Regions from separate parts of the Sphingopyxis sp. GW821-FHT10B01 genome, predicted to be linked through region 1. Evidence: riboswitches for the same ligand, from Rfam matches in the RefSeq annotation. Region 1 holds a riboswitch; the other holds the start of a gene.
What was found. Region 1 has a riboswitch for ZMP and ZTP ahead of AC07NV_RS02685 (DJ-1/PfpI family protein). Riboswitches for the same ligand answer to the same signal wherever they lie in the genome.
Positions count from the first base shown of each region.

Region 2: linked by a shared signal. The riboswitch ahead of AC07NV_RS00245 (LysE family translocator) and the one ahead of AC07NV_RS02685 (DJ-1/PfpI family protein) in region 1 are both predicted to bind ZMP and ZTP.

Region 1 is NZ_JBWKNS010000001.1:625,717-629,925, reverse strand. It holds gene groL (chaperonin GroEL) at 1-966, shown strand, start outside; gene AC07NV_RS02690 (glutaminyl-peptide cyclotransferase) at 1,193-1,960, shown strand; gene AC07NV_RS02685 (DJ-1/PfpI family protein) at 1,957-2,637, opposite strand; ZMP/ZTP riboswitch at 2,659-2,751, opposite strand; gene AC07NV_RS02680 (hypothetical protein) at 2,786-2,992, opposite strand; gene AC07NV_RS02675 (entericidin EcnAB) at 3,067-3,396, opposite strand; gene AC07NV_RS02670 (hypothetical protein) at 3,568-3,900, opposite strand; gene AC07NV_RS02665 (ArsR/SmtB family transcription factor) at 4,131-4,209, shown strand, end outside.
Region 2 is NZ_JBWKNS010000001.1:65,577-69,785, forward strand. It holds gene AC07NV_RS00240 (glutathione S-transferase family protein) at 115-717, shown strand; gene AC07NV_RS00245 (LysE family translocator) at 1,237-1,869, opposite strand; ZMP/ZTP riboswitch at 1,888-1,969, opposite strand; gene AC07NV_RS00250 (hypothetical protein) at 2,366-3,205, shown strand; gene AC07NV_RS00255 (AAA family ATPase) at 3,340-4,209, opposite strand, start outside.

The DNA.
Region 1 (4,209 bases):
CTCTCGAACCTCCAGGCGATGCTGCCGATCCTCGAAGCCGTGGTCCAGTCGGGTCGCCCGCTGCTGATCATCGCCGAAGACATCGAAGGCGAAGCGCTCGCCACGCTGGTGGTCAACCGCCTGCGCGGCGGTCTGAAGGTCGCAGCCGTCAAGGCACCGGGCTTCGGCGATCGTCGCAAGGCGATGCTGCAGGACATCGCGATCCTCACCGCCGGTGAAATGATCAGCGAAGACCTGGGCATCAAGCTCGAAACCGTCACGCTGAACATGCTGGGCCAGGCCAAGCGCGTCACCATCGACAAGGACAACACCACCATCGTCGACGGTGCCGGTGAAGCCGCAACGATCAAGGGCCGCGTCGAACAGATCCGTGCGCAGATCGAAACCACGACCAGCGACTACGACAAGGAAAAGCTGCAGGAACGTCTGGCGAAGCTCGCCGGCGGCGTTGCCGTGATCAAGGTCGGCGGCGCTTCGGAAGTCGAAGTGAAGGAACGCAAGGATCGCGTCGATGACGCGCTGCATGCGACCCGCGCTGCGGTCGAAGAAGGCATCGTCCCCGGCGGCGGTACGGCGCTTCTGTATGCCACCAAGGCCCTCGACGGCCTGTCGGGCATCAACGAAGACCAGACCCGCGGCATCGACATCATCCGTCGCGCGCTGCAGGCTCCGGTTCGCCAGATCGCTGAAAACGCGGGCTTCGACGGCGGTGTTGTCGCCGGCAAGCTGTTCGACCAGAAGGACACGAGCTTCGGCTTCAACGCTTCGACCGATGTCTATGAAGACCTCGTCAAGGCCGGTGTCATCGACCCGACCAAGGTCGTCCGCATCGCGCTTCAGGATGCTGCCTCGGTTGCCGGTCTGCTGATCACGACCGAAGCCGGCATTGCCGAATCGCCCGAGGACAAGCCCGCCATGCCCATGGGCGGCGGCGGCATGGGCGGCATGGGCGGCATGGACTTCTAAGTCCGACCCGTTCGGCACTCAGCCAACGAAAAGAGGGCCGGGGGAGAAATCCTCCGGCCCTTTTCTTTGCGCTTTACTATCTTCGTCACCCCGGACTTGATCCGGGGGCCATTTGGGCGGGCGTCGTTATGGATGCCGGATCAAGTCCGGCATGACGAAAATGGGATGACGAAATAGGGGAGGCGGGACATTGCCAGTTAAGGCGATGCGGCATAGCTTGGCCGCGATGATATTCGTCCTCGCCCTTGCGCTGCTCGCCGATCCCGCCGTCGCTACGCCTCCGGCTCCACCGCCGATCGAGCGCTGCGGCTATCGCATCGTGCAGAGCTATCCGCACGACGCGACCAGCTTCACACAGGGGCTCTTCTGGGACGAGGGGCATCTGTACGAAGCCACTGGCCAATATGGTCAATCGCGGATCGCGCGGCTCGACCTCAAGACCGGCAAAGCGCTTGCCCAGACAAAACTGCCGGCGGACCAGTTCGGCGAAGGCGTCACGCGGTGGCGCGATCAGATCATTGGTGTGACCTGGCAGGGCGGCGTCGGCAACCGCTGGCAGATCAAGGATCTGAAGCCCGTCGGCACGTTCAAATATGAAGGCGAGGGGTGGGGGCTCACCATGGTCGGTGACGCTCTGGTGCTCAGCGACGGGACGTCCGCGCTGCGGTTTCTCGACCCGGCGACGATGAAGGAACAGAAGCGCGTCACCGTGCGCTTCGGCGGCCGGCCGATCACAATGATCAACGAGCTGGAGACGATCGACGGGCAGGTCTGGGCGAATATCTGGATGACCGATTTTATCGTCCGTATCGATCCCGCCACGGGCAATGTGGCTTCGCTCGTCGATCTTTCGGGTCTGAAAGCGGACGCGGGCGCGAGCGGAAACGACAGCGTGCTCAACGGCATCGCGTGGGACGCGAAAAAGAAGCGGCTATTCGTTACGGGCAAATATTGGCCGAAGCTCTACGAGATTGCGCTGGCGAACTGCCACTAGCTTCCCGACAGCGCCGCTTCCATTCGTGCCGCGGCGGCGTCATAGACATGCTCTTTCAATCCCGCGGTGATCGTCTTCGGCGCCCGGTCGGGATGACCGCCGCGAAACGGCGGCGCGGGATCATATTCGATCGCGAGCTGGATCGCCTGCGCGACCGCATCGCCGCGTAGCCGGGCAATCAGCGTCAGCGCGAAATCGAGCCCCGAAGTTACCCCGCCGCTGGTCACGACATGTCCGTCCTCGACAACGCGCGCCTTCACCGGTTCGGCGCCGACGAGGGGTAACAGATGCGTATAGGCCCAATGCGTCGTCGCGCGCTTGCCGCCGAGGAGCCCCGCGCGGCCAAGCAGGAAGGCGCCGGTGCACACGCTGGTCACCCACTGCGCCTCTGCGGCTTGCCGCGTGATGAAATCGATCGCCGCCGTGTCGCCCAGCGCGCCGACAACGCCGTGGCCGCCGGGGATGCAAAGGATATCGGCCAAGGGGGCGCTTGCGAAATCATGCGTCGGGATGATCGAGAAGCCGCTGTCGGTCGCGATCGGGTCGAGGGTCGCGGCGGCGCCGGCAATCACGGCGCCGGGCATGCGTGAAAGCGCCTGCGCGGGAGCGGTGAAGTCGAGTTGGGTGATGCCCGGAAAGAGCAGGAAGACGATATTGGTGGTGGGCGTCTCGGTCATGCGGATGTCCTTGCGCTGGCAGTGGATCACCCAGGCGCGCGGCTCATATCGGCCTGCCGGCCAGCCTCGCTTCCCGATGGGATCCCATCTTCAGCGCCAGTCACGAGGCGGGGTCAGCCTAGCCGCTCGGCATGGCGAGGGGAAGGCGCTATTTGTCCGCCTTTGCGGCGTCTTCCGCCGGTTTCGCCGCAGGCGGGCTTTCGCGGCTTTCAAGCATCTCGGCGGCATCGTCGAGTGCCTTGGCCTCGCTGACGGTCACGCCGCCCGGACCGGGTTCATTGTCGGTGCGGCTGCACCCCGTCGTCAGGGTCAGTATCGCGAGCGCGGTGCTCGCCATCCGGAGGCCGGCCATCATATGCGCTCCCACGAAAAAGGGCTCCATCCGACATGGATGGAGCCCCCTTAACAGCCCGAAGGCGTGCCGACGACTTACTTCTTGTCGTTGGCTTCGGCCTTCTTGGTTTCTTCGGCGATCTTGTCGCCAGCCTTGCTGGCGGCATCGCCAGCGGCCTTCACGGTACCTTCGACGGCGTTGCCGGCGTCCTTGGCGGCAGCGGCAGTCGCATCGGCAGCTTCGCCAGCGGCAGCGGCGGTCGCGTCGGCAGCACCGGCGGCGGCGTCGGCGGCGGTGTCGCCCGCGGCGGCGGCGTCATCGGCGGCCGACGTGGCAGCTTCGGACGCAGCGTCCTGGGTCTTTTCCGAGCAGGCGGTGAGGCTGAAGGCCGCAGCGGCCATCGAAGCGATAATGATCTTGCGCATGGGTATTCCTTTCAAATGCAATGGCCGGCGGCTGGCCACTGGTGAGAGAGTTAACTGCGGTTCAGGGGCTTGGCAACTGCGCTGCTTGAGGCCTGTCCCAAAAGGAAAAGGGGCCACCGGCGGACCGGCGACCCCTTCCTGTTCTTTCGGCCCGAAAGGCCAAAAAGATGCTTACTTCTTGGCTTCTTCCAGCGCGCCCTTGGCAGCGTCGGCAGCTTCCTTGGCAGCACCAGCAGCTTCGGTTGCCTTGTCGGCAGCCTTGGCGGCGTCGCCAGCAGCGGCAGCATCGCCAGCCGCAGTCGCGGCAGCACCGGCTTCGCCAGCGGCAGCAGCCGTTGCGTCGGCAGCGCCCGTGGCAGCTTCCATCGCGCCGTCAGCAGCGCCTTCAACGGTCGCGGCTGCGTCTTCGGTGGTTGCTGCAGCGTCGTCCTTGGCCTTGTCGGCGCAGGCAGCGAGGCCCAGCGAAGCGGCGAGGACGAGCGACAGAGTGATCGATTTCTTCATTTTGGGAATACCCCTCTCGGTTTGAACTGATCGACCGGCGCAGGAACAGATCGATCCCGGAATTTGCCAATCGCGCGCAGAATTACTCCCTCGCCACATGGGGCGCAACGTCCTTTTTCCGAGAGCTTGCGTCTTTCGTCGCAATTCCTTCACGGCCGAATCGCGCGCCGCAGAAATTGTGGCGCGGCGCTTGGTTGACCAGATATAAAGAAAGCTTTATATGTTGATCGATGAGCGAGCTGATCGACATTTTTCGCGCCCTGGCGGACCCGACGCGATTGCGAGTCGTGGCACTTTTGCGCGAGATGG
Region 2 (4,209 bases), 560 kb from region 1:
TCCCGATGTGACGACTATCGATGACGGGAACGACCAGTTGCAGCCAGAGAAACCTAATTGCACACCCTTCGGAAGCTGCCATACTTCGACATCGACCAAGCCTGAAGGTTACCGATGATAAAGCTTCACTTTGCGCCGCTCACTCGATCTATCAGGGTTCGATGGCTGTTGGAGGAACTTGGTGTTCCATATGAACTGGTAACCACAGAATATAATCGGGACGGAAGCAGGGGCTTCGCGCAGGATACCCCTTCAGGCAATTATCCCTACATTGAAGACGGAGACATCGCTCTTTCAGAGTCAGGGGCAATCGTCCAATATATCTTGGAGCGGTATGGAAATGGGCAGCTCGAGCCGCCGATCGGTACAAAGGACCGTGCCCCCTATCTCTACTGGCTGCACTTTGCGGAAGGCACAGCCGCTAGCTCCATCAACACGACCGTTTGGCTGACAGTCTATCGAGATGATGCAGATAGACATCAGGAAATCATCGGGGCGGTTCGTGACAGTGCAAACACGGTGTTTGGCAAGGTTGAAAAGGCTCTCGTCACCCAACCCTATATTGCCGGAAGCGAATTTACGGCTGCTGACATCATGATGGGCTTTACACTAGGTTCAGCGAAGTGGCTTCAACTGCTCACTGATACGCATCCCAAAACGCTTGAGTATGTTGACAGATTGTTCGCTCGCACCGCCTTGCAGAAATCGCTCAGCTAATTCGTCATTGGCCGCTTTGGCGTTCGGTCGCCAGCAAACCCGCCAGTCCGCTTTCCCATCCCATTTGCGCCGTTTGTGGCCGATCTGGCCGCAATGGCCGGAAACGACCCAAACCGACCATCCCTATTTCGTCACCCTGAACTTGTTTCAGGGTCCACGGCCTGCCGGTTCCTTGGGCGCGGCGCTGGACAAGAGGCCCGACCATGGATGCTGAAACAAGTTCAGCATGACGAAGTTTGAAGGGCAGTTCTCCACCCCATTCCGACCATCTGCTGCCGATCTAGATCCAATGACCGGAATCGACCGATGCTGTTGAAAAAGTCGGATCCTGTAATTTTCTGTCAATGCGATGAATCTTTGGGTCAAATCTGCCCGCGACTGTGAACCGATGGTGCCCGTCATCCGCCGAGAGCGCACCATTATTCAAGCCGTTTCCGAAGGCCGACTTTTTCAACAACATCGACCAATTGTTGCCGTTGGCGGGTCACAGCAGCGGCGCTGGAAGCGGTCCTTACCGAACTACCGGCGTGCTTCCGTCGCCATCCGGACAGCCATGCCAGCGAGCACCGTCCCCATCACCCACCGCTGCACGAGCGCAACTGTCGGGCGCCGGGCAAGGAGCGCTGCAATCGACGCTGCAGAAACTACGATAAAGGCGTTCACAAACAGACTGATGACGATCTGTGCCGTTCCGAGAACAACAGCCTGCCCCAGCACGCTACCGTTTGACGGATCAATGAACTGCGGCAACAGGGACAGGTACATGACAGCGATTTTCGGATTCAGCAGATTGGTTAGGAACCCCATGAAGAAGAGTTTTCGCGGACTATCCTCCGGGAGGTCTTTGACCTGAAAAGGCGAGCGCCCGCCGGGTCGGACAGCCTGCCATGCGAGCCACAGCAGGTAGAGGGCGCCAGCGAAGCGCACTGCGTCATAGGCGTATGGCACCGCCAGGACGAGGGCGGTAATACCGAACGCAGCACATAGCATGTAGAATATGAAGCCAAGCGCGACCCCGCCGAGCGAGATCAGGCCGGCAGTTCTGCCTTGGCAGATCGACCGCGAAATAAGATAGACCATGTTAGGCCCCGGAGTCAGGACCATGCCCAGTGCGATAGCGGCGAAGGTGAGCAAGCTGGTCAGTTCTGGCATCTGCTTTCTCCATTTCGAGAAGGATGCCCAGACGCGCGACTAAACGTCCTCGCGCTTCCCGATGGGTATCCATCTTTCAGCGTCAGTCACGCGAGTCCGCTGGCAATAAGCGAGTACGTCCCACAATGTAAAGAAGGCAGTGAACGACAGCGAAACCGCTTTTCTCCCCGGAAAGCCGACCGCCCCTCCCAGGAGATATTTCGCCAGGCGTGTCTGCAGGAAGAATATAAATGCGGGACCTGGCCGGTTCAGGACATGCGGCTTTTGGCGCGAGAATGGCGAAAGCGGACGACCAACTGGCGACATAACCAAGTGCGAGTATTGAGTTGATAGCCGCTCCGGCGACGTCGCTTTCCCGTTCAGGCGCCACGTCTATTCGGAGCAAATTTGTATCGCATTGCCGAGCGTTGCCTGTCTAAAGCTTTGGTTGAAGTGTTCTAGGGCGTGCTCGCGCTGCCCTATGGCGCAACCCCGCTAGAGCATGGTAGTGTATGGCATGAATCAGACGACGAAAACAAAGTGTACCTGCGGAATTATCATGCCGATCAGCTACACAGATGATGCTCATACGGAAGATCACTGGAGATCGGTTCTTAATTTCATTTCTGAAGCAATCGATCGCGCAGAGATGACGGCTCAACCAGTCTGGCATAACGCCGACTTTGATGTGATACACGCGAAGATTTTACGTAATTTGTTCGAGAACGAAATTATCGTCTGCGACGTTTCCACCAGAAACCCAAATGTGATGCTCGAATTGGGGATGCGTCTGACCACGAAGCGGCCGACCATCATTATTGCTGAAACAGGCACGAAGCTGCCCTTCGACACGAGCATAATCAACACTGAGTTCTACGATCCGACGCTGAAATATGGGGACATTGCAGCCTTTGTCGAAAAGCTGACGAAGATCCTTTTGGACACGCGGGAATCGTCTTTGTCCGGCACATATCATGCCTACTTAGAGCATTTCGAGTTCGAAACTGTAAAGCCTACAAACGTTACAATCTCTGGCGAGGAGGCGATTGCTGATCGACTAGACGAGATGAATATCAAACTCGCGAAGTTGGACGGCAGGCTCGCTATCATCAATTCCCCTATGGACCTTTCAACTTTAACGAGAACCACCGCATCGGTAGCTTCTGACAATGTTGACCGCCTGATCGGCAAGGCGCTGTCACCCTCCATTGATCCCAATCTTCAGATTGGGGTCCGGGTTTACCATGAGAAGTTCGGTGACGGCACAATTTCCGAGGTCGATGGAAACAAGATCGAGGTGAATTTCGATTTGGCTGGATCTAAACGCGTGCTCGGGAGCTTTCTAACATTAATATAGATTCCAAATCGCTCCCCTCCTAACTAGCTCCCGCGGTTCTATCTAAAACTATCGAGGCAGCGAGACGCCCCTCGCCGAACGCAAATCAAGAGCCACCCTTTTTCTCGTCGATAGTCGTAAATGATAGCGCATCTCTAGTTCAACGAGCGTGCCGCGCGGTGGTAATGCCGACCAACGACCAATTCCGGGAGGTCGAGCTCGGGCGCGATCTTGGAGGTGGTAAAGATTATCTGATGAGGGGTCTGTGACGCCTTCGACAGGGCTACCAGCAGTCGCTGGAAGTTCCACGACCGCTCCTCGACCATCCCCTTGTCCTCGACGTTGTCAAATAGCATCCAACGCGGCAGGTTGAAGCGCTGGTCTCGCAGTGAGGCACTTAGAATTCCGGCCGCGAAGCTATTCTTGAGGATGACCATTCCGCTCGCACTGCCGGCGCGATTTTTGTCGCCGTTAATCGCGACCCAATCGCCCGAGAACTCGAAAGAGACGTTCGTCACTTCACCAAAATCACTATGTTCCTGAAGGTCTTTGTCGAGGAGCACCTTGGTCTCGTTAGAGATGAGCGTATAGGCTTCCAACTTGCGCTTTCCTTGGGTGCGTAGGATTGCGTCTATTTCCGCCTTGAGCCGCGTAACGCGCGTGTTGAGATCTTCCTTGGCATCGGCCGCAGCTTGAATCCGCTTAGCAAGTTCGAGCCGCTTCTGGAGGCTTTCCAACTCGCTGTCGATAAAGCCAACCTTGCGGCTCAGCTCCGCGATCGCGCTCTCGCGCCCGGTCACCGTCCCCGATTGAGCGAGCTCAATCGTCGATGACGCGCGCCGCAGCACTTGGCCTGCGATACGAAACGCACTCTTCATCTGTATGAGCTCGGCGTTGCGCTCGCCTTGAAGTGCTTCGGATTCCTTCAGCTGCATTTGAAGGTCGAGGCGTACGGCAAGCGTACGGCTATCGTCACCACCATCTACGCGTTTAGTATCGCAGAGCTGACAGTGTGCCGCTTCTTT